Regions from separate parts of the Sphingobacterium sp. BIGb0165 genome, predicted to be linked through region 1. Evidence: riboswitches for the same ligand, from Rfam matches in the RefSeq annotation. Region 1 holds a riboswitch; each other region holds the start of a gene.
The links. Region 1 has a riboswitch for thiamine pyrophosphate ahead of thiM (hydroxyethylthiazole kinase). Riboswitches for the same ligand answer to the same signal wherever they lie in the genome.
Positions count from the first base shown of each region.

Region 2: linked by a shared signal. The riboswitch ahead of thiS (sulfur carrier protein ThiS) and the one ahead of thiM (hydroxyethylthiazole kinase) in region 1 are both predicted to bind thiamine pyrophosphate.
Region 3: linked by a shared signal. The riboswitch ahead of M2408_RS22240 (TonB-dependent receptor) and the one ahead of thiM (hydroxyethylthiazole kinase) in region 1 are both predicted to bind thiamine pyrophosphate.
Region 4: linked by a shared signal. The riboswitch ahead of pnuC (nicotinamide riboside transporter PnuC) and the one ahead of thiM (hydroxyethylthiazole kinase) in region 1 are both predicted to bind thiamine pyrophosphate.

Region 1 is NZ_JANUEB010000005.1:406,183-411,424, reverse strand. Features, by position in the region: gene M2408_RS13685 (VanW family protein) at 44-883, shown strand; gene M2408_RS13680 (hypothetical protein) at 1,045-1,701, shown strand; TPP riboswitch at 1,811-1,903, shown strand; gene thiM (hydroxyethylthiazole kinase) at 1,983-2,786, shown strand; gene thiE (thiamine phosphate synthase) at 2,773-3,408, shown strand; gene thiD (bifunctional hydroxymethylpyrimidine kinase/phosphomethylpyrimidine kinase) at 3,405-4,247, shown strand; gene tenA (thiaminase II) at 4,231-4,884, shown strand; gene M2408_RS13655 (DUF2807 domain-containing protein) at 5,110-5,242, shown strand, end outside.
Region 2 is NZ_JANUEB010000001.1:286,717-291,958, reverse strand. Features, by position in the region: gene M2408_RS01230 (alpha-L-rhamnosidase) at 1-2,434, opposite strand, end outside; TPP riboswitch at 2,669-2,764, shown strand; gene thiS (sulfur carrier protein ThiS) at 2,825-3,031, shown strand; gene thiC (phosphomethylpyrimidine synthase ThiC) at 3,079-4,893, shown strand; gene M2408_RS01215 (thiamine phosphate synthase) at 4,890-5,242, shown strand, end outside.
Region 3 is NZ_JANUEB010000010.1:165,587-170,828, forward strand. Features, by position in the region: gene M2408_RS22240 (TonB-dependent receptor) at 1-1,986, opposite strand, end outside; TPP riboswitch at 2,041-2,166, opposite strand; gene M2408_RS22245 (amidohydrolase family protein) at 2,398-3,573, shown strand; gene M2408_RS22250 (acylphosphatase) at 3,611-3,892, shown strand; gene M2408_RS22255 (lipopolysaccharide biosynthesis protein) at 3,898-5,242, shown strand, end outside.
Region 4 is NZ_JANUEB010000003.1:349,173-354,414, forward strand. Features, by position in the region: gene M2408_RS08000 (neutral zinc metallopeptidase) at 1-91, shown strand, start outside; gene M2408_RS08005 (acyl transferase) at 165-1,145, opposite strand; gene fabG (3-oxoacyl-[acyl-carrier-protein] reductase) at 1,317-2,060, opposite strand; gene M2408_RS08015 (malate:quinone oxidoreductase) at 2,377-3,876, shown strand; TPP riboswitch at 3,888-4,030, shown strand; gene pnuC (nicotinamide riboside transporter PnuC) at 4,091-4,711, shown strand; gene M2408_RS08025 (acyl-CoA dehydrogenase) at 4,686-5,242, shown strand, end outside.

The sequences.
Region 1 (5,242 bases):
CAAACTGAAATAGAAGGAAGCAATAAACCATCATTTGTCATTAGTGAAAAAACGGAAATTAATAAGTCAACGTCACCCTTTGCTGTATTTTCTTGCTGTCTGGGCAAGAAGGACACAAAGAAAAGCCATTTGGTTACTGGATAATAAAAAGTACACAAAAACCAAATCTACAACAGCACTGCAGTACCGCATCAAAAAACACCAGTCCGTTTTATTAAAGAAGCTGGGAGAAAATAATATGCAGCTGCAGATCAATAAAGTGACCAATCTAAAGATTGCAGCAAAGCAGATCAATGGTATACTGATCCAACCCGGTGAAACCTTTTCATTCTGTAAACTGGTCGGCCAGCCCACACAAAAGAAAGGCTATCTTCCGGGGATGGAATTGTCTTTCGGCGAAGCACGGGCAGGTACCGGTGGTGGGATCTGCCAGATCTCCAATCTGATCCATTGGCTTGTTATCCATAGCCCACTGACAGTCATGGAGCGTTATCACCATTCTTTTGATCCGTTTCCCGATGATGGGCGTGTATTACCTTTCGGAAGCGGTGCAACGGTATTTTACAACTATCGGGACTATCAGTTTACCAACAATACACCCTACACGTTTCAGATCAATCTCTGGTTTACCGAAAAATGTCTTGAAGGTGAACTAAGGATCGATCAGGAGCTTGATTTTGCCTATCACGTCATTGAAAAAGAGCATCAATTCCTTAAAATAGGAGATCAATTCTATCGAAAAAATGAAATTTGGCGGGAAAAATTCCTAAAATTTCAGGGTGGAAAGGTTGTTGATACGGAACTCCTGACGAAAAATTTTGCCCGCGTTACTTATACCCCACCTGACTATACGGAATTGCCAGCTGAAAATGAATATCGGTAAACTTACCAATAGTACACGAGTAGTCATTAGTAAAATGATCAAGTATGAAATCGCCGAAGGTAGCATGATCCGAGTAAACCGAACTCCTGAATAACCTGAAAATAAATATTTATGAATAATAACTTCATCTAAAATAATTGATGAACAAATAATTTATAGGGATGAAAAATAACATTGCACTATTTTCTATCGTAGTTTTAGTATCCTGTTCGGGAAATCAAGCAACAAAACATGCACACCGTGATGATGCGCATATTAAAACAAGTATTGAAGATAAACAATTCAACGAAGTCGGGGATTCACTTTTAGTAGCCTACGATTTTCCAGAAAAATGGTATAACGGAGTTTTCGATGAAGGTCATGCTATGTCAAAAAATGATTCTGTCATTCAACAAAAATTTGACAAGTTGGATTTCTTTGACAAAATTAACGGAAAAAAGAAGCTTGGAAATAATGCTGGAAAAGAATACCTGGAAACGAAAAAAAACGTAAAAATTGATTCAATTATTGAATTTGATTCCTCAAAAATAGGTCACAACAAATTGGTTTACATAAAATCATACAAAACTTTTTTAGATACTACATACGATTTCCCCCCGACGGAAAGAAGTGTCGATATTTTGTTTTATCATAACAATAAATTTCAAAAGAAAGCAAACGTGTATAAGGAGATTAATTACCCCTTCTCGGTCGACATCAAATTAGGGTACTTGAACAAAAATGGAATTTTGACAACTAAAAAATTTGAAATTGATGAAGAAAGCATAAACTATATTGGTACTAAGACTGAAGATTTAAACAAATTTCTCAAACAGTAATTTACGTCACTAAAGCCCTACTTCAGTCTAAGCCCCCGCAGTCATTTTTACTGTTCCCGGACCGAATAAAACACTGGTTATAAAAAGTCCTTTTTTTTGTCTAAATTTGATATGGCTTTGGGGGTATTCTGTATAGAATTGAGATAGTCCCTTCGAACCTGATTCGGTTTATACCGGCGTAGGGAAAAGCAACCGCTTACGTATATTACAATATACCGGACAGCCCATCTGTCTCATTTCTTCCTGACAAAGCCACCAACAAACATAGCGAACAAAAAGGAATGGAAGATTTAATTATCGATCTGTTAGCACAGGTCAGACGACAAAAACCACTTGTACATAATATTACGAATTTGGTGGTGATGAATAGCACCGCCAATGCGCTCCTTGCTCTTGGAGCTTCCCCAGTCATGGTTCACAGTCCATCCGAAGTGCGCGAGGTTGTTGATCTTGCCCAGTCGTTGGTACTTAACATCGGCACATTGAGTGAACTTACCGCCGAGTCCATGCTTGTTGCAGCGGAACATGCCAATAACATTGGCCGCCCTTGGGTATTGGATCCTGTGGGTGCGGGAATATCCGCTTTTCGCAATGACTTATTGGCAAACCTCCTGGAGTTAAAGCCAACTGTGATACGGGGAAATGCATCAGAGATCATGAGCCTCTACAATTTCAACGAGGTCAATACCAAAGGTGTAGACAGCACCGCAGATAGCAAAGCAGCTATCGGCTTTGGTAAAGCATTACAAGAACAATTGGGATCTATCATCTGCATCTCCGGAAAGGTAGACTATATCCTGTCCGAACAGCATACCGCTGAGGTGCACAATGGACACCCCTTGATGACCCAGGTTACCGGACTTGGCTGTAGCGCAACTGCACTCATCGGTGCATTTTTAGCAGTCACAGACCATCCTTTTGAAGCAGCGACCGCCGGTGTCTCCCTTTTGAGCTTAGCAGGTGAGCTGGCTACAGCGCGATCCGCTGGTCCGGGTTCCTTACAGATGAATCTCTATGATGAACTCTATCTGCTGAATGAAGAGCGTATCCGCATGCATCTCAACTTGAAGCATGATGGCAATTAATCCCCTGTTTCCTTACCCCTTGTATCTGGTTATCTCCGAACAGGACTGCTACCCACAATCTTGGCTCCATGTTGCCGAAGAAGCCATAATCGGTGGTGTAGATATTATTCAGTTACGCGAAAAGAACGAAACGCCGACAGGGTTTCTGGAAAAAGCCAAGAAGCTAAAGCAGATTACCGACCGTTACGGAATCCCTTTAATCATCAATGATGCTGTGGATATTGCGATTGAAATCGAGGCATGGGGGGTACATGTCGGACAGAACGATCGTCAACCTATAGAAATAAGGGAAAAATATGGAAAGCGTCTTCAAATTGGCTGGTCGCTTGAAGATAGGACACAACTTGACAGCAAACAGATGGCCGCTGTAGACCATCTTGGAGTCAGCCCAATTTTTCCAACAAAAACAAAAACAGACACCATTACAACCTGGGGAATCAGTGGACTGGGTGAGCTACGGAATTTAACCGAAAAGCCCTTGATCGCCATCGGAGGCATGAACCTGGATACCAGCGCAAGTGCCTGGCTGTCTGGCGCAGATTCCATTGCGGTCGTATCGGCAATTTGCCAAAGTAAAAATCCAAGAGAGCGTAGCGCTCAATTAAAAGAATTATTAACATGAACATAACGAAAAAATATACAGTGCCCACCGTCCTGAGTATTGCCGGTTTTGATGGCAGTGGCGGAGCCGGTATCCAAGCCGATACGAAAACTATATCAGCCCTTGGATGTTATGCCATGAACGTCTTAACGGCATTACCAGTGCAAAACACACAGGGGGTGCGGAATATTTACGAGATACCGACCCAAGCAGTGCGTGAGCAACTGGATGCGATCTTCGATGATATTTATCCCGATGCGATCAAAATCGGGATGGTTCATAACATTGAGCTTGTCGAACTGATCAGCAGCTATTTGAAAGATTACCGCGGAACAATTGTATTTGACCCCGTGATGGTGTCAACAAGTGGTCACAAATTGATCCATGATGACACAATACAGGCATGTATGGACTTGCTTTTTCCACAAGCGACGATTATCACTCCCAACCTGGATGAAGTCAGTGTACTTGTTGGACGAACTATAGCTGAGGTCCAAGAAATGGAAAAAGCGGGTATTGAACTTCTTGAAAAAGGATGTCAGTCAGTCCTTATTAAAGGCGGACACCTCCAGACAAGCGAGCTCACCTCCCTCCTCTTTCAGCAACATGCATCACCTTTGGTATTTAAATCACAAAAAATTGACAGTAAAAATACACATGGATCCGGCTGCTCTCTTTCTTCAGCAATAGCGAGCCTGTTGGCGCAGCAATTCCCTCTTGCTGAGGCTGTCGCTACTGCTTTAGATTATGTCCACGACGCAATTAAGGCAAGCAAAGACCTCGTTATTGGCAAAGGAAATGGGCCACTTAATCATTTCCACAACCCTTCTAAACTTATTTTTCATGAAATGGAGCGATAAAGCCTGGGATGCTATAAGACCAATTTATGCTGATATCTTAGCAATGCCTTTTATTTCCGAACTGAGCAATGGCAGTCTACTGCTGGAAAAATTTCAATTCTATATGCGCCAGGATGCTTTCTACCTGGAGGAATTTGGACGTGTTTTAGCTTTTATCGGCGCAAAGAGTGCAGACAATCAACAAGCCCTGGATTATTTTGAATTTGGACGCAATGCACTTATCGTCGAAAAAGCGCTTCATGAAGACTATTTTAAAGAATTTGGTCTGGACCCGAAAGACGACAACAAGATAGAACCCGTTTGCCACCATTACGTGCATTTTTTAAAAAGTGTAACCGCCTTTGAACCTATTGAAGTCGCTATGGCTGCGACTTTACCCTGCTTTTGGATTTATAAAGAAGTTGGCGACCACATCGTTTCGATCGCCAGTGGCGACCAAAACCCCTACTCCAAATGGATCGAGACCTATAGTGGTGAGGACTTCGCCGAGGGCGTGAACAAAGCCAAAAATTACGTCGATCAAATTTCTGAACAAACTACTGCAACAAATCGGGAGAAAATGCGACAAGTATTTATAACAGCTTCCCGATTGGAATATCATTTCTGGCAGGCAGCTTACGAAAAAAGAATGTGGTAACCACAAAAACAACAGTTAAATTGTTCGATAGCGAACACCAGTTGTTCAAAAATGGGCAATAGGAGAAAACGTCTAAAAGTAAAAAAAGATGTTTATCAGCTATTTACATGGTTTTTAAATTTTGGCACCACTATTATATATGTAAGAAAGGAAATGAGGCTGTTTTTCGAAATTAAAATAAAAATTATTATAGCATAGAATTAAAAACTACTAATAGACAAAACCATGAAAAGAATTTTAACCATCGCCTTTATTTCATTTTTATACGTGGCTCAAGCCCAAGAACGTGAAACCCGCAAGATTTCCGCTCTGGATGGTATCTCAACGGCGACATCGCTACGTGTAGACTATGTTCAAT
Region 2 (5,242 bases), on a different contig from region 1:
TTGGGAAAATAGGCTTTAATAATACATGTTTGAAACCAGCCTGTATTGGATCTGGCAGGATACCGCCAATGGATTTAAAAAACCAGCCACCGATCTCACCAAACATCATGTGATTATCAGAGATATCTCTGGTTGCTTTCAGATCCCAGTTTTCCAGCAATGTGGTCGCCCCATTGACGATCCACCATCCCCAAGAGGGGTAGGTGTCCTGTACCGCAACTTTATAAGCTGTCTCACCATAGCCGTTATCTTTGAGGGCATTCAGAAGTGCTTTTGCCCCCAATACGCCAACATCTAAGTGAAAATTGGTCTCTTCTACCCTGCTATTTAAATTGGCTGCAACTTTGGCTTTCATCTCTTCTGGCACTACGCCCCAATATAAGGGCACACTCAACTCTGTCTGTGTTCCAGTGCTATAGATCCCTTTTGAACGATCCAAAAACTTCGCATTGATGGCATCTTTGATCTTCCTGCCCAGCATTTCGTATTTCTGCTGATCAGCTGTTTTTCCAAACATTTTTGCTGCGGATGCCAAAATTGTCGCGTCGACGTAAAAGTACACCGATGAGGTAAGCTCAAGATTAGATTGCGATTTGACCGGCACCCAATCTCCACGACCGAAGGTTGTTAAGCCATTGGGACTGATTCCATCCACGTAATCCACATACCGTTTGATATTTTCATAACATTCAGCTAGCAAGCTGGCATCGCCGTAAAACAAATAAGTTTGCCAAGGAATAATGGCAATGGTACTTGTCCAGTCCAAGCCATTTGCTGTACCATAGCCCCAGCCTCCTGTTGGTATGATATCAGGCAACACACCATTTTCCTGCTGTTCGTCCCGATGGTCTGCCATCCACTTCTCATAGACAGTGATGCCGTCAAAATTATAATAGGCTGTTTCGATTGCGAGATGACCATCGCCAGTCCAGCCATTTTTCTCCCGTTGCGGACAATCCGTGGGATAACCCATCAAGTTGGACAGGTAGGCATTATTGGTTGCCGCCCATAAACCGTTTATTAAGGGGGATGAAGTTTTCAGCTGGCCAATTGGACCTACATCACTATGCATGAAATAAGCCGTAATAGCGGATTCATCCAATACAATCGGCTCGCTGCTGCTTACTTCGACATAGCGAAAGCCTTTATAACCAAATTTCGCCATAAATTCGTCCTCTCTTCTGCCACTCAGCGTCAAGATATCGGTCTGAAAGGGCTCCAGGTCTTTATTCCCACGATAATATACATCAATATTGGACAAATCTAAGCGTCCATTTTCCTGTAATCGTTCACCATGCTTGATTTTGATCACCGTCCCCGCCTTACCACTAACCTTTATCTTTGTCACCCCGGCCATATTCTGTCCCATGTCAAAGACGTAGGTTTTCTCATCCATCTTTTTCATCGATTTCGGCGAATAGGATCGAACCAGGCGTATGGGTACCATCTGCTGCGAGACAATATGTGTAGAGGGTGGGTTCCGATACTGAATGGCATGCCACTGTGAATCGTCAAACTGTGGAGTATCCCATCCCGGCATCTCCAGACGGGCATCATAATGCTCGCCAGTGTAGATATTATTATAACGGATAGGTCCCGCCGCCGTCTTCCATTGTTGATCTGTAATTAGCGTTTCTTCACTACCATCCTGATAGACAATACGCAGGTTCAAACAAAATGTGGGACGATTACGCCAAGGGGCTTTGTCAAAATTCCATACCGCCAATGGTTGGTGATTATACCAGCCATTCCCCAAAACTACGGCAACTGCATTGTTTCCCTGCTGGATCTGACGGGTCACATCTTCCACCACATATAGTGTACGTCTATCAAATCGGGTATACATCGGATCCAGACGATGGTCACCTATTTTTTTGCCGTTTATAGAAAGTTCGTAAAGTCCCGCCACAGCAATATAGGCGCGGGCAGACTTAATCGGTTTGGTCGTTTTAAATGCTCTTCTGAAATACGGTGCTTCCTGCTCGTGAATATCCTGATTATCACTGATCCATTTTCCCTTCCAGTTCTCCATCCCCATCATACCGGTCTCAAATGAGGCGATGGAAGATGTACTTTCATTACTATTTTTGTCCCAGACAAGAACTTTCCAATAGTACTTTGTCTGCTGTTTCAAGCTAGTGCCACTATATTGAATCAACATAACCGAGCTCAGTTGCTTTCCGCTATTCCAGATGTTAGCTTTATTTTTCACCAATGCTATTGAATCCGTGTCTACCAAGATTTGATAAGCAGATTGCTTCGCCCCCTGTCGTTTATCGGCCAGTCGCCAACTTAAACGGGGATTTGATTTATCCACACCCAATGGATTCACAAGATGCTCACAGCGTAGTTCAATTGGCAGACATTCTTTTTGTTTTTGTGCATACAGTATTGTGCTTACACACAGTATCGTCATCAGTAAAATTTTTCGCATGTTTAGTTTATACTTCGTTCAACTTTTTATATTTCCTATCATAGCATTTAGGTCATATTCTAGGTGACAATGCGCGCATTCAACAGGAATACAAAAGTGTTAAATTGTTTTAGTTGATTTAAAAACGAATATATCAATTATTATCAAAATAATTAAACTGTACTGTCCTGCTACCTCGTTGCTGAAAATTAACAGCAATATTTTGGATTATTCATCAAAATAATCCTATATTAGTCTCGACTTTAGGGGTGTCTGCATATGCGGACTGAGATTTTACCCTTATAACCTGATCCAGATCATACTGGCGTAGGGAAAAGTAAGCTATCTTCTAGATACATTACTGTATCTTGTTGTAGCCATTCCTAAAGTTTTACCAAAAAAATAAAAGGAATGGAACTTACAATCAATCATCAAATCCGATTTTTCGACCCTGCTCCGAGCTCTCTAGCCGAACTTTTACAGACGGAACTATCCGGTAAAACCCAAGGTATTGCCGTGGCCCTCAACAACTGCGTTGTTCCCAAAGACAACTGGACCGCAACAGTTTTACAACCCAATGATCATATCCTACTCATAACTGCTACACAAGGCGGATAATATCGTATGGAGCATATTCAATTCAATATACCTAATTCCCCATTAACATGACATCAGAAAAAATCACACAAACCCCCTTTCCAAATTCAACCAAAGTCTTTGTTCCCGGTACACTCTTCCCTATTCAGGTGGCCATGCGTCAGATTTCATTGAGTCCGACCAAATTGAGCAATGGACAGATCGAAGTCAACCCGCCCATCAGCATTTATGACACTTCTGGCCCATATACAGATGGAACACAAGATATTGACATCCGTAAAGGACTTCCCCGTCTTCGTGATCAGTGGATCCTTGACCGCGAGGATGTCATACAACTTGAAGGCATCAGTTCGCAATATGGTCAAAAACGTCTGGCAGATACCACATTGGACGAACTTCGGTTTGCTTACAGCCATAAACCTAAAGTTGCTGCGCCAGGTAAAAATGTGACGCAATTACATTATGCAAGAAAGGGTATCATTACACCAGAGATGGAGTATGTTGCCATTCGTGAAAATCAACGGATAGAGCAGCTTGCTGATAGCACACCAGGCATGGATCATCAGCATCCGGGCGAAAATTTCGGTGCCAGAACTGTCGGAAAATATATTACGCCAGAGTTTGTGCGTGAGGAGATCGCTGCTGGTAGAGCAATTATCCCCAATAATATTAATCATCCGGAAAGTGAACCGATGATTATCGGTCGCAATTTTTTGGTAAAGATCAATGCCAATATCGGTAATAGTGCCGTGAGTTCAAGTATTGAAGAAGAGGTTGAAAAAGCTGTTTGGGCCTGCCGCTGGGGTGCTGACACGATCATGGACCTTTCTACAGGCAAAAATATCCACGAAACCCGCGAATGGATTATCCGCAACTCACCTGTTCCAATAGGTACAGTTCCGATCTATCAAGCGCTGGAAAAGGTCAAAGGTGTTGCCGAAGATCTCACCTGGGAAATATTTCGGGATACACTGATCGAGCAGGCCGAACAGGGTGTGTCATACTTCACAATACATGCAGGGGTTCTCTTGCGTTATATCCATTTAACAGCACAGCGGGTGACCGGAATCGTATCAAGAGGTGGATCCATTATGGCTAAATGGTGTCTTTTTCATCATCAGGAAAACTTCCTCTATATCCATTTTGAAGAAATCTGTCAGATCATGAAACAGTATGATGTTGCTTTTTCTCTGGGTGACGGTCTACGTCCTGGTGCAATTGCAGATGCCAATGACGCCGCACAATTTGCAGAGCTGGAAACTTTAGGTGAGTTAACCAAGATCGCCTGGCAGCATGACGTACAGGTAATGATCGAGGGACCTGGTCACGTTCCGATGCAGCTTATCAAAGAAAACATGGAAAAACAACTGGAATGTTGCGATGAAGCGCCATTTTATACCCTTGGTCCTCTGACAACCGATATCGCGCCAGGTTATGATCACATTACTTCCGCTATTGGTGCCGCAATGATCGGTTGGTATGGCTGTGCTATGCTCTGTTATGTGACACCAAAAGAACACCTCGGACTGCCCAATAAAAAAGATGTGAAAGATGGTGTCATCACCTACAAATTAGCTGCGCATGCCGCAGACCTAGCCAAGGGACATCCTGGGGCACAGTACCGCGACAACGCCTTGAGTAAGGCGAGATTTGAATTCCGATGGGAAGACCAGTTCAACTTATCATTGGATCCCGACACTGCCCGGGAATATCATGACGAAACTTTACCTGCAGACGCTGCCAAAGTAGCGCATTTCTGTTCGATGTGTGGCCCAAAATTCTGTTCCATGAAAATTACGCAGGAAATCAGGGATAGCGCAGCACAGGGTATGCTTGAAAAATCGCAGGAATTCATCGCCCAAGGAAAGGAAATCTATTTATGATCATTGCGTTGACAGCTGAGGAGGAATTCGCTTCAGAATTTCAGACCATACATGCACTGTTTGAACAGGGACTTGATCTTTTGCACTTGCGAAAATATCATTTTACAGATGAACAAATGCAGCGTTATGTAGCATCAATAGATGCAACATATCACGATAGACTGGTCCTTCATTCCCATCCGCAGCTGTCAAATGCACTTCATATTAACAGAATTCATTTTAATGAACATCATCGGCGAAGCGGCTTTTTTGACCAGCAGCTGACCAACTGTATCTGCTCGACTTCGGTCCATCATATCAATCAGTTCAATACGCTGGACAAATGCTGGAATTATGCCTTTTTAAGCCC
Region 3 (5,242 bases), on a different contig from region 1:
CAATTGCTTATTGATGTTCCAGGCTCCGTCAAATTCCAGTCCAATTCGATAACTGTCTTTCACATTTTGTCGGATTGGGGAACCTGTATCACTGATCTCACCTGTTGGAATCAATTGGTCCTTATAAAACATACCATATCCATTCAATCCAATATTGAATTTGGTGTTAGTGAATCTATATCCAATTTCGATGTCCTGCATTTTTTCTGGCGTTGGATCTGGAAGTTTGCTGTTTTTCTCTATGAAATCTTTCCGGACAGGTTCCTTTTGTGCGAAAGCATAGGAAGCATAGATATTTGCATGATCATTTAATAGATAGGTTGCTCCCGCCTTGGGATTTAGGAAATTGAATTTTGGGTGGTAATTGTAGTTTTTGACCTTATCATCATCGCCATACATGTGGTAGTCTACATTTCTGTACTGCACGTCGGCCATTAAAATCCATTTATCCAATTTGTAATCGACCTTTAGAAAATTGCTGAAGTCATTTTTTTGCGATTTTCCAAAGTAATATTTGTCATCTATAAATCCCGTTGAGGCATACTGTGCCCAGATTACTTCACCATAATGTTTTCCTCGATATTGATTGTATGCACCACCCCAAATAATTTCAAGTTGCTCATTGGGTTTGTAATTAAGAGCGTAGGTCATACCATAAAAGTAATTGTCAAGCCATCTTCTGCGGACTAGATCTGTTTTTTTTATGGTGTCCTGGCCAATGATGACATCTGGTAAACCATATTTACTTAACTTATCGGCTGGTCTCATCTCCTCATAGTAACCATAGCCTCTTGTATAATGTAGTGCGGTATTTAGCGTAAGCTTGTCGCTGAGGATATTGGTGTAATGAAGTTGGTGATGCTTCTGTGTATAATTGTCCGTTTGATTTTTGTAGGTATATAGGTTATAGTTCCTTCCTGCATTCATAAAACGGTCCTTTTCTTTTCCAGCTATTTCTAACCCATAATCTGCATAATCGTCCATACGGGATCTGTCCCCTGTGATCAAGGGTTCTGGTACCCCGTTCCAAGCCTGATATGTCTTTTCTTTCCCCCAGAATACGATTCCTTTTAAAATGTGTTTCTTACCGTAGTAGCCCCCGTCGATATAAAAAGATTGTAGGTCTGAGGCGCCTCTTTCGATATAGCCATTGCTGCTAATCCTTGATAACCGGGCATTGAAAGCAAACTTGTCGTTGATCAATCCTGTACCTAGCTTCACTGTATTTTTCCAAGTGTTGTAAGATCCAAATGAATTGTTAAGTTCGGTATAGGGTTTTTCGGCTAGAGTATTTGATTGAATATTTAACGAGGCGCCGAAAGAACCAGCGCCATTTGTTGAGGTTCCAATCCCCCGTTGTACTTGAATGCTTTCAGTAGATGATGCGAAATCAGGAAGATTGACAAAGAATGAGCCCATGCTTTCAGCATCATTTAGTGGAATTCCATTAAGAGTTACATTGATGCGCTGGTTGTCAGATCCCCGAATGGTCATGTTTGTATATCCTATGCCGGCTCCTGCATCGGAGTTGACCTGGACAGAAGGTGTTTGATTCAATAGATAGGGGATATCCTGCCCCAGATTATTTCGGGAAATCTCTTCTTTTGAGATATTCTTGAATGTTGTTGGGGCATTCTTTTTAGCTCTGGTAGATACAACGAGTACCTCTTCTGTTCGAATTGTTTTAGGATCAAGTTGGACAGTCAATTCCATATCATGCTCAATATTTAGGTTTTGGGTCCAGGTTTGATATCCTATAAAAGAAACTTGAACAGAATGCTTCCCTTTCTGGATATTATACAATTTGATCAGACCGTCTTTGTCCGATTTGGTTGTAAAAGAAGCCTGTCCATCCAGGGATACAGATGCATTTTGTAGCGGCCTTTGTGTGTTCCTGTCTACGGTCTTAATCGTCAAATTGTGCTGAGCAACAGCAATTTGGATAGAAACAGTAGCTAAAGCGCTACAAATCAAAAATTTGATCATGTTGATGTATTTTGTTTAAGTTAAACAAATCATAGAAAGGGGTCACTATGATCGTTCTATTTAACTAACCTCTCCCTCCGCCAGCATTACCTGGATCAGGTGCACAGAACTTAATCTGTTGGGTATAATCTCAGCCCTTATTTGTGTTTCTGACAAAACAAGGCACCCCTATTCGATGATGCGAATATATACATTAAAATCGAAATGGTATAACATGATGTGTTTTTTGACAAAAGAACAGTCTAGTTAAAAATTTGTTAAAATTTCCTTATGGTTTAAAGTTTTACGTTTAGGCTTGTTTTTGGTATTTATTGTTCTTTTTAGGTACCTTGGCATAGAGTTTTCTACTGTTAGTATGTATTCATATCGGTCAAAAATTTTTAATTACTAATTTGAGAGTGAGGAGATAAAATGTTAAAATATTTAAGCGCAAATTATATTCTACCGATCACTTCAATGCCAATAAAAGATGGTATTGTGGCGGTAGATGAAGAGGGGGTAATTCAGGGTATTTACGACCCCGCATCGTTTACTTTGAATGATAAAGTCAAGATCGAAAGGTATGATGGCGTTATTATTCCAGGTTTTATCAACGCCCATTGCCATCTTGAATTGTCACATATGAAAGGTGTAGTACCCAAAGGTACCGGTCTGCCGAATTTCTTGAGTCAGGTGATGACTTCACGCAGTGCTTCAATGAAGAAAATGGATGATGCAATGGCAAAGGCGGATAAAGAGATGTATGAAAATGGTATTGTAGCTGTCGGCGATCATGTGAATACAGATAACTCTTCTACACTGAAGGAGGAATCGCAAATACTTTATCATACGTTTGTAGAAGTTATTGGTGTTGAGCCTGAGGAAGCTGATTTTAAATTAAAAGAAGCGAAATCGTTGACGCAAGAATTCAGAAATGGCCATGTGTCGATTACGCCACATGCACCTTATTCCTGTTCAAAAGCTCTTTTCAAAAAATTCAAAAAAGCTGTCCCTGAGACGAACATCATTAGTATTCATAATCAGGAGAGTGACGAAGAGAATAAATTGTTTAGATACAAGACAGGTGAGTTCCTGGACTTCTATAAGAGTATCGGAAAAAATGCAGATTCTATTAAAGCGCAAGCCCGGAATTCGATCCAGTCTTATTTACCTTATTTGCCTTATCCGAATAAGTTGTTGTTAGTTCATAACACGTATACTTCATTAAAAGATTTGGATTTTGTGGAGCGTATGGATCGGGACGTTGTGTGGTGTTTGTGTCCAAAAGCAAATTTATATATCGAAGGTGCTTTACCTAAAATTCATAATTTTATAAATGCTGGACAACCATTAGTTATCGGAACGGATAGTTTGGCATCGAACGATACACTTTCAGTATTGGAAGAGTTGAAGGCATTGCATGAACATTTCGAAGATTTGGATTTCTTGCAAACCATTCAATGGGCTACAATCAACGGGGCTGTTGCGTTGAATATCCAAGATAAATATGGATCTCTGGAAGTAGGTAAAAAGCCGGGAATTGTTTTGCTCCAAGGTATGGAACACATGCGTTTGACAGATAAAGTTAAAATCAAACGTTTAGCATAGTATTTAATTCCACAAAAACTTCTGTACTTTTGCTCTTATGAAACATTTGAATATTTCAATAAGGGGTAAAGTACAGGGAGTCTTTTTTCGATTGACGGCCAAAGCTGTTGCAGATCAGGTTGGTGTAAAAGGCTTTGTTGTCAATCAAAAAGATGGATCTGTCTATATTGAAGCTGAAGGTGACGATTTTGCACTCGATTCAATGATGGACTTCTGCCAGGAAGGTCCAGAGGATGCAAATGTTGAAGCTGTTGAAGTTAAGGAAGGTGAGCTGAAGGGCTTTTCTAATTTTGAAGTGATTAAAAGAGTCCAATCCTAAGCCTAGTGTCAACAATAAAGAAATTTCTCAGCGATACCGTTATCTATGGTGTGACTACTATCGTTTCAAGAATGATAGGATTCCTGATGACACCACTCTATCTCCGTAAATTCAAGGATGCGGCGATCTATGGAATTTATTCTAATTTTTATGCGTGGATGTCCATGCTGAATGCTATTCTAGCATTTGGAATGGAGACAACTTATTTCCGGTATTTACAGAAAGTTGAACCACAGGATAAGAATAAAGTTTACAATAATAGCTTCTTTATTACTTTAATTACCTCCGCTTTATTACTGTTGTCTGTATTTGTTTTCACAAGACCTATTGCTTCATGGTTTGCGGATGGTGGAGATGTGTCTCTTTATGAGAAATATATCAAATACTTCGCATTTATTCTCGTTGCAGATGCGCTTGCTGTCATACCATTTACAAAATTACGTGCGGAAGGGAGACCTTATAAGTATAGTGCACTGAAATTTGTCAATATTGGTATTACCGTGATTTCAAATTTGTTCTTTATTTTATTCTTACCGGATTGGGTACATAAATATACTTTTTGGGCCGATTTTGCTGGAACATGGTTTAAAGAAGGTTGGATTGGTTATGTCTTTATTTCCAATCTTTTCGCAAGTATTGTTACATTAATTCTATTACTGCCTGAATTGTTAACTTTCCGATTCAGCCTAGATAAAAGATTAATGAATGAAATGTTAAAGTATAGCTTCCCAATTTTAGTCGCTAATATTTCATTTATTATTAATGAGAATCTAGACAAAATGTTCTTTCTGAAATTGGTGCCAGGGGAGGCGGGGAAAGATGATTTAGGTATATATGGTGCAGTTGCTAAATTGGCCGTATTTTTAAGCTTATTTGTTACAGCTTTTAGACTAGGGGCAGAACCTTTCTTCTTTTCATATTCAAAAAACCAGAACGCATCGAAAACCTATGCACTAATCATGGAGTATTTTGTTATCCTTATGGTTATCGCAATGGTCGGATTGACAGTCAATCTGGATTGGCTGAAATATTTTATCAAGGGTAATGAAAAAGAAGTCGCAACATATTGGACTGGGCTTAAAATTGTCCCAATTCTTTTATTCAATTATGTGCTACTAGGAATATATATGAATTTATCGATTTGGTATAAGTTGACGGATCATACACGTTACGCTATTTATATTTCGGGCATAGGAGCACTAATTACAATTCTGCTCAATGTGTGGCTTATCCCAACTTATTCCTATGTTGGTGCTGTTTTATCAACAACAGTAGTATATCTAGTCATGATAGCTTTTTCACTTTACTGGGGCCAGAAGTATTATCCCATACCTTATAAGATGATCAAGA
Region 4 (5,242 bases), on a different contig from region 1:
CTCAGCGCAACGAATGGCCTGGTTTAAGAAAGGGTATGACTCAGGAGACATGCGCGCCGGAAATACGTTTGAAGACCCAAGTCTGAAATAGTAAGAACAGATTCCATAAGCGCTACCAACTGTAGTATGGTAAAGATAAGCCCTATAAATTTTTATGGGGCTTTTTATTGAACCAATAAATTACAACCTCGAATATCGCTTTGGTCAAAACGCCCCAGTATCTCAAATGAACCATTCTGATATACCTTTCCAAGATCCTGTGTTGCTATAAATGAACAAGAGTAGCGGTTGGCTAAATCGATGACATTAATGCCTCCAGTTCTGTCGGAAGAAATTAAACTCAAAGGGTCATTTGTATCACGAATTAATACTTTCATCCATTTGGGCAAATGGAAAATCCCTTGACCCGAAGAGTACCCCTGTGACAATAATTCGGTCATACCATATTCTGAGTGGATCCCACTGACCTTAAAAGCATCCTCAAGCAGTTGGTGAATTTCCTGTTTCACCATTTCTTTGCGTTTACCCTTCATTCCGCCAGTTTCCATGATAATCAGTTCCGGAAATTCAAAAGCATATTGCTCAATGAAATCAAGCAAGGCATAGGTGACACCAAAAAGGATGGTTTTAGTTCCGTTATCTTTTAATTGAACAAGTGTATCGTATAGCTCCTGATGATTGTAGAGGAAATAATTACTCTCCGTTTGTTTACTCTGTTTCATCAAATCATCGATCATGTAGATCAGGGACGAACCACTTCTTTCCAGATAGGAGGGGAGTAGGGCCAAAACAGCGATATCCGTAATCGGTCCATAGAAGTCTTCGAATATACGTCGAAAAGTGTGCTCATAGATGGATACATCGGCAACAAGATGTTTGGATGTGACCATACCTGTTGTACCTGAGCTTGAAAATACAATTTGGGGATCCATTCCGGCAGCCAGAACTTTTTGTGTTTTGAAAAATTCTATCGGCAGGAAGGGGATCTCGCTATAATGCTTGACTTGATTTTTTTCTTTACCTATCAGCGAAACATAGTCTCGGTAAACCTGACAATGCTGCAGTTGGAAGTGATAAGTTTCTAAACAATGTTGATTAAAGTCGTCTTCTGTTTGAATTGCAAAAAAATCCGTCCAATTCGTCATAGCATTTAAATTTTGATGGACAAAATTAGCTAAAATTTAGAAATATTGGGTAGCAAAGCCAAAGCTGGAGAGTCGGAATAATGTAAAAGCGTCTGCGGGCGAATTTTGGTATTCGGAATAATTATAGAAAAACACTGGTGTCGACTTTAGGACACCAGTGTTTGATATATTTTACAACATACCACCATCAACAGGAAGAACCTGTCCAGTGACGTATGCGGATAAATCAGATGCAAGGTAAAGACAGGCATTGGCTACATCTTCTGGAGATCCAGCACGTTTCAAAGGAATTCCAGCTTCCCATGTCGCGATCACTTTAGGATCCAATATATCTGTCATTTCTGTACGGATAAATCCGGGAGCGACAACATTTGCACGAATATTACGTGAACCCAATTCTTTAGCAATGGATTTGGTGAATCCTATGATACCAGCTTTGGAAGCAGCATAATTTGATTGACCAGCATTCCCTTGGACGCCAACAACGGATGACATATTGATGAAAGAACCTTTACGGTTTTTCATCATTATTTTTGAAGCAGCTTTTGTAACATTAAATACGGATTTCAAGTTGACGTTTAAGACGTCATCCCAGTTTTCTTCCGTCATACGCATGAGCAGACCATCTTTTGTGATGCCGGCATTATTGACTACGATATCCAGGCTTCCAAAATCTGCAACGATTGCATTGATTAATTGTTCTGCTTCTTCAAATTTCGAAGCATCAGAACGGTAGCCGATTACTTTTGTTCCGTAGGCTTGAAGCTCTTTTTCTAGCGCTTGTCCCTTTTCTACAGACGAAAGGTAAGTGAAAGCAACATTGGCGCCGTGTTGTGCAAACACTTCCGCAATTTTTCTTCCAATTCCTTTTGATGCTCCAGTTACCAAAGCAATTTTTCCTTCAAGTAGTTTCATATAAGAGTGTAATGTTATTCGTTGATGTTTTTGCAAAAATGTTAAAACTATATTATAACACAAAATCTTTCGATAAATAACGATTCAAAAAGCAATGGGCTTTTGTCTTATTTTGGATTATTTATTGCCGTATCGATGAACGATATCCTATGTATGGCCTTAGAAAACTGGAAAAAGTGGAATTTCGGTTATGCTTAGGATTATTTTAATAAATCAATGGTATTTTTGAATAAGTGTTTCTAAAAAGTACAGTTTTTTGACAAAAGACTTGGGGGTTTACCAAAAACTATATTAAATTTGCATCAATCACAAAAACATGAGCAAAAAATCAAATAAAGAAGTTGACGTTGTTCTAATCGGCGCCGGGATTATGAGTGCTACTTTGGGTACTCTAATCAATGAATTAAGCCCAGACGTTAATATTGAAATTCTCGAGCGTTTGGATGTTGTGGCGGCTGAGAGTTCTGACGCTTGGAATAATGCTGGTACAGGTCACTCGGCCTTGTGCGAATTGAATTATACACCGGAACAAAAAGATGGTTCGGTAAAAGTTGATAAAGCTGTTAAAATTGCTGAGCAATTTGAAGTTTCTAAGCAGTTTTGGTCGTACTTGGTTGATAAGGGTATTATTGCCCAACCGGAGAACTTTATCCGTAGCATTCCCCATATGAGTGCGGTTTTTGGTGAAAAAGATGTGAAATTCCTGAAGACAAGATGGGAAACAATGAACACCCAAACCTTGTTCAAAGGCATGGAATATACCGAAGATGCAACGCTATTGAAGTCATGGATTCCTTTGATGATGGAAGGGCGGGATGCAAGTGAGAAAATCGCTGCAACCAAGATGGATTTAGGTACCGATGTGAATTTCGGTTCATTGACACGTGATTTGATTAATAACCTAGCAAACAAAGAAAATATTTCAATTTCCTTAAACCACGAAGTTGTTGATATCGAACGTGAAGACGATGGCCGTTGGGAAATCGAAGTGAAAGATCTGAAAACAGGGGTAAAGAGAGAGCTAAAAGCGAAGTTTGTGTTTATCGGCGCTGGAGGTCACTCCTTGTTATTGCTGGAGAAATCTGGTATTCCCGAAGCAAAAGGTTATGGTGGATTCCCTGTGGGAGGGCAATGGTTGAGATGCATAAACGAAGAAATTATCAATACGCACCATGCTAAAGTCTATGGTAAAGCATCTGTTGGTGCGCCACCGATGTCTGTACCGCACTTAGATACCCGTTATATCGATGGAAAACAAGCCTTACTTTTCGGTCCTTATGCTGGTTTCTCAACCAAATTCTTGAAGCAAGGTTCTTATTTTGATTTACCTGCATCGATCAAATTATCCAATATCCGTCCGATGTTATCGGCAGGACTTGACAATTTGCCGTTGACCAAATATCTGATCACGGAAGTCATGAAATCTCCTAAAGATAAATTGGAGTCTCTGAAACAATTTATGCCAACAGCTAAATTGGAAGATTGGGTTATTGAGAAAGCCGGTCAACGTGTTCAGGTGATTAAAAAGGATGAGAAGAAAGGTGGAATTTTGGAGTTTGGTACAGAAGTGGTTTCAAGTGCAGACGGTTCTATCGCTGCGCTATTGGGAGCTTCTCCAGGTGCATCAACTTCGGTGGCGATCATGATCAGTCTATTGAAGAAATGTTTCCCTGAGCGTGCTAAATCAGATGAATACCGCAAGAAATTACGCGAGATGATTCCTTCGCATGGCAAAGCATTAAATGATGATGCTGAGCTTTGTAGAGAGACGCGTATCCGTACGCATAAAGCGTTAAAATTAATTGATATAGATTAATTTCAATAAACAATATACTTATGGGGTGCTCGGAAATGACAATGTCATCTGGGCTGAGATTATACCCAATAAAAGCGATTGTACGACCTTGTGCAATCGCTTTTATATACCTGATCCGGATAATGCTGGCGTAGGGATTTTAATTTCAATAAAAACATCCGTTTTTTCCGCTCATAAGTTTATTATGTAATTACACGAACTAATAAACAATTGAATGACTTCTGATACAATTTTCGAGGCTTTTATTCAGCAAATGCAACAAGCCACCATAGCGGAATGGCTGGGGGTATGTTTTGGTATCTTGCAGGTTTGGTTTTCAAGGCAAAATAAATCGATCAATTACCTCTTTGGGATAATAGGAATTATCATATCAGTATATGTATTATTCCATGCAAAATTATATGCAGAAATCTTGTTGCATCTCTATTATCTGGTGATGAGCATCTATGGTTGGATCTATTGGAAATATAGCAGTGATACGATCGTACCGATCAGTCGTAGTACAGCCCGAGATTGGCAGATTGTTGGTTTTATCTGTGTAGTCGGTTTCCTATTGTTCTATTTTGGTCTGGTGCATTTAACTGATTCGGATGTTCCGTTATGGGACTCTTTTGTTTCCTGTACAGCTTGGGCGGGGATGTGGCTATTGGCAAAACGTAAACTTGAAAATTGGATTTTATTGAACATCAGTAACCTGATGGCAATTCCCTTGCTTATACACAAAGGTCTATTCCTTTATGCTGGTTTAACCTTATTTTTATTTGTGATGGCTTTTAGTGGCTATTTTAATTGGCGGAGAATATTAAGTGATGAAAAAAAATATACAACTGACTGATGCAGCTATCGCTGTTCTAAAAGATCAGCAACGTAAAGCAATTCAGCAAAAGAGTTTGTCTGATGAGCAGCTTGAACTGATATACCTGAACAAGTGGTTTAAAATCTGGGTACCACAATCTCTGAATGGCTTGGGGCTGGATCTGGTTGGCGGGCTTTCCCTGTTGAAGGAGCTAGCCTACCAGGATGGCGGATTGGCATGGACGGTAACTTTATGTGCGGGAGCGAATCTTTTTGTTGGTTTTATTGATCCTGAAGTTGGGCAGGATATTTTCACTTCAAAACAGGTATGTTTTGGCGGAAGTGGGCAGATTGCAGGCATCGCTGAGCGTGAGGGCAAGTCTTATCGCTTGAAAGGGCTTTGGAAATATGCTACTGGAGCACCCCACCTGACACATTTTACCTTGAACGCCTATATCCAGGCGGATGGACAACAACTGTTGGATCAGGATGGAAATCCACTTGTAAAATCTTTCTTTGTCGCGCGTGAATTTGCATTGATTCATTACGATTGGGATACTTTCGGCCTTGA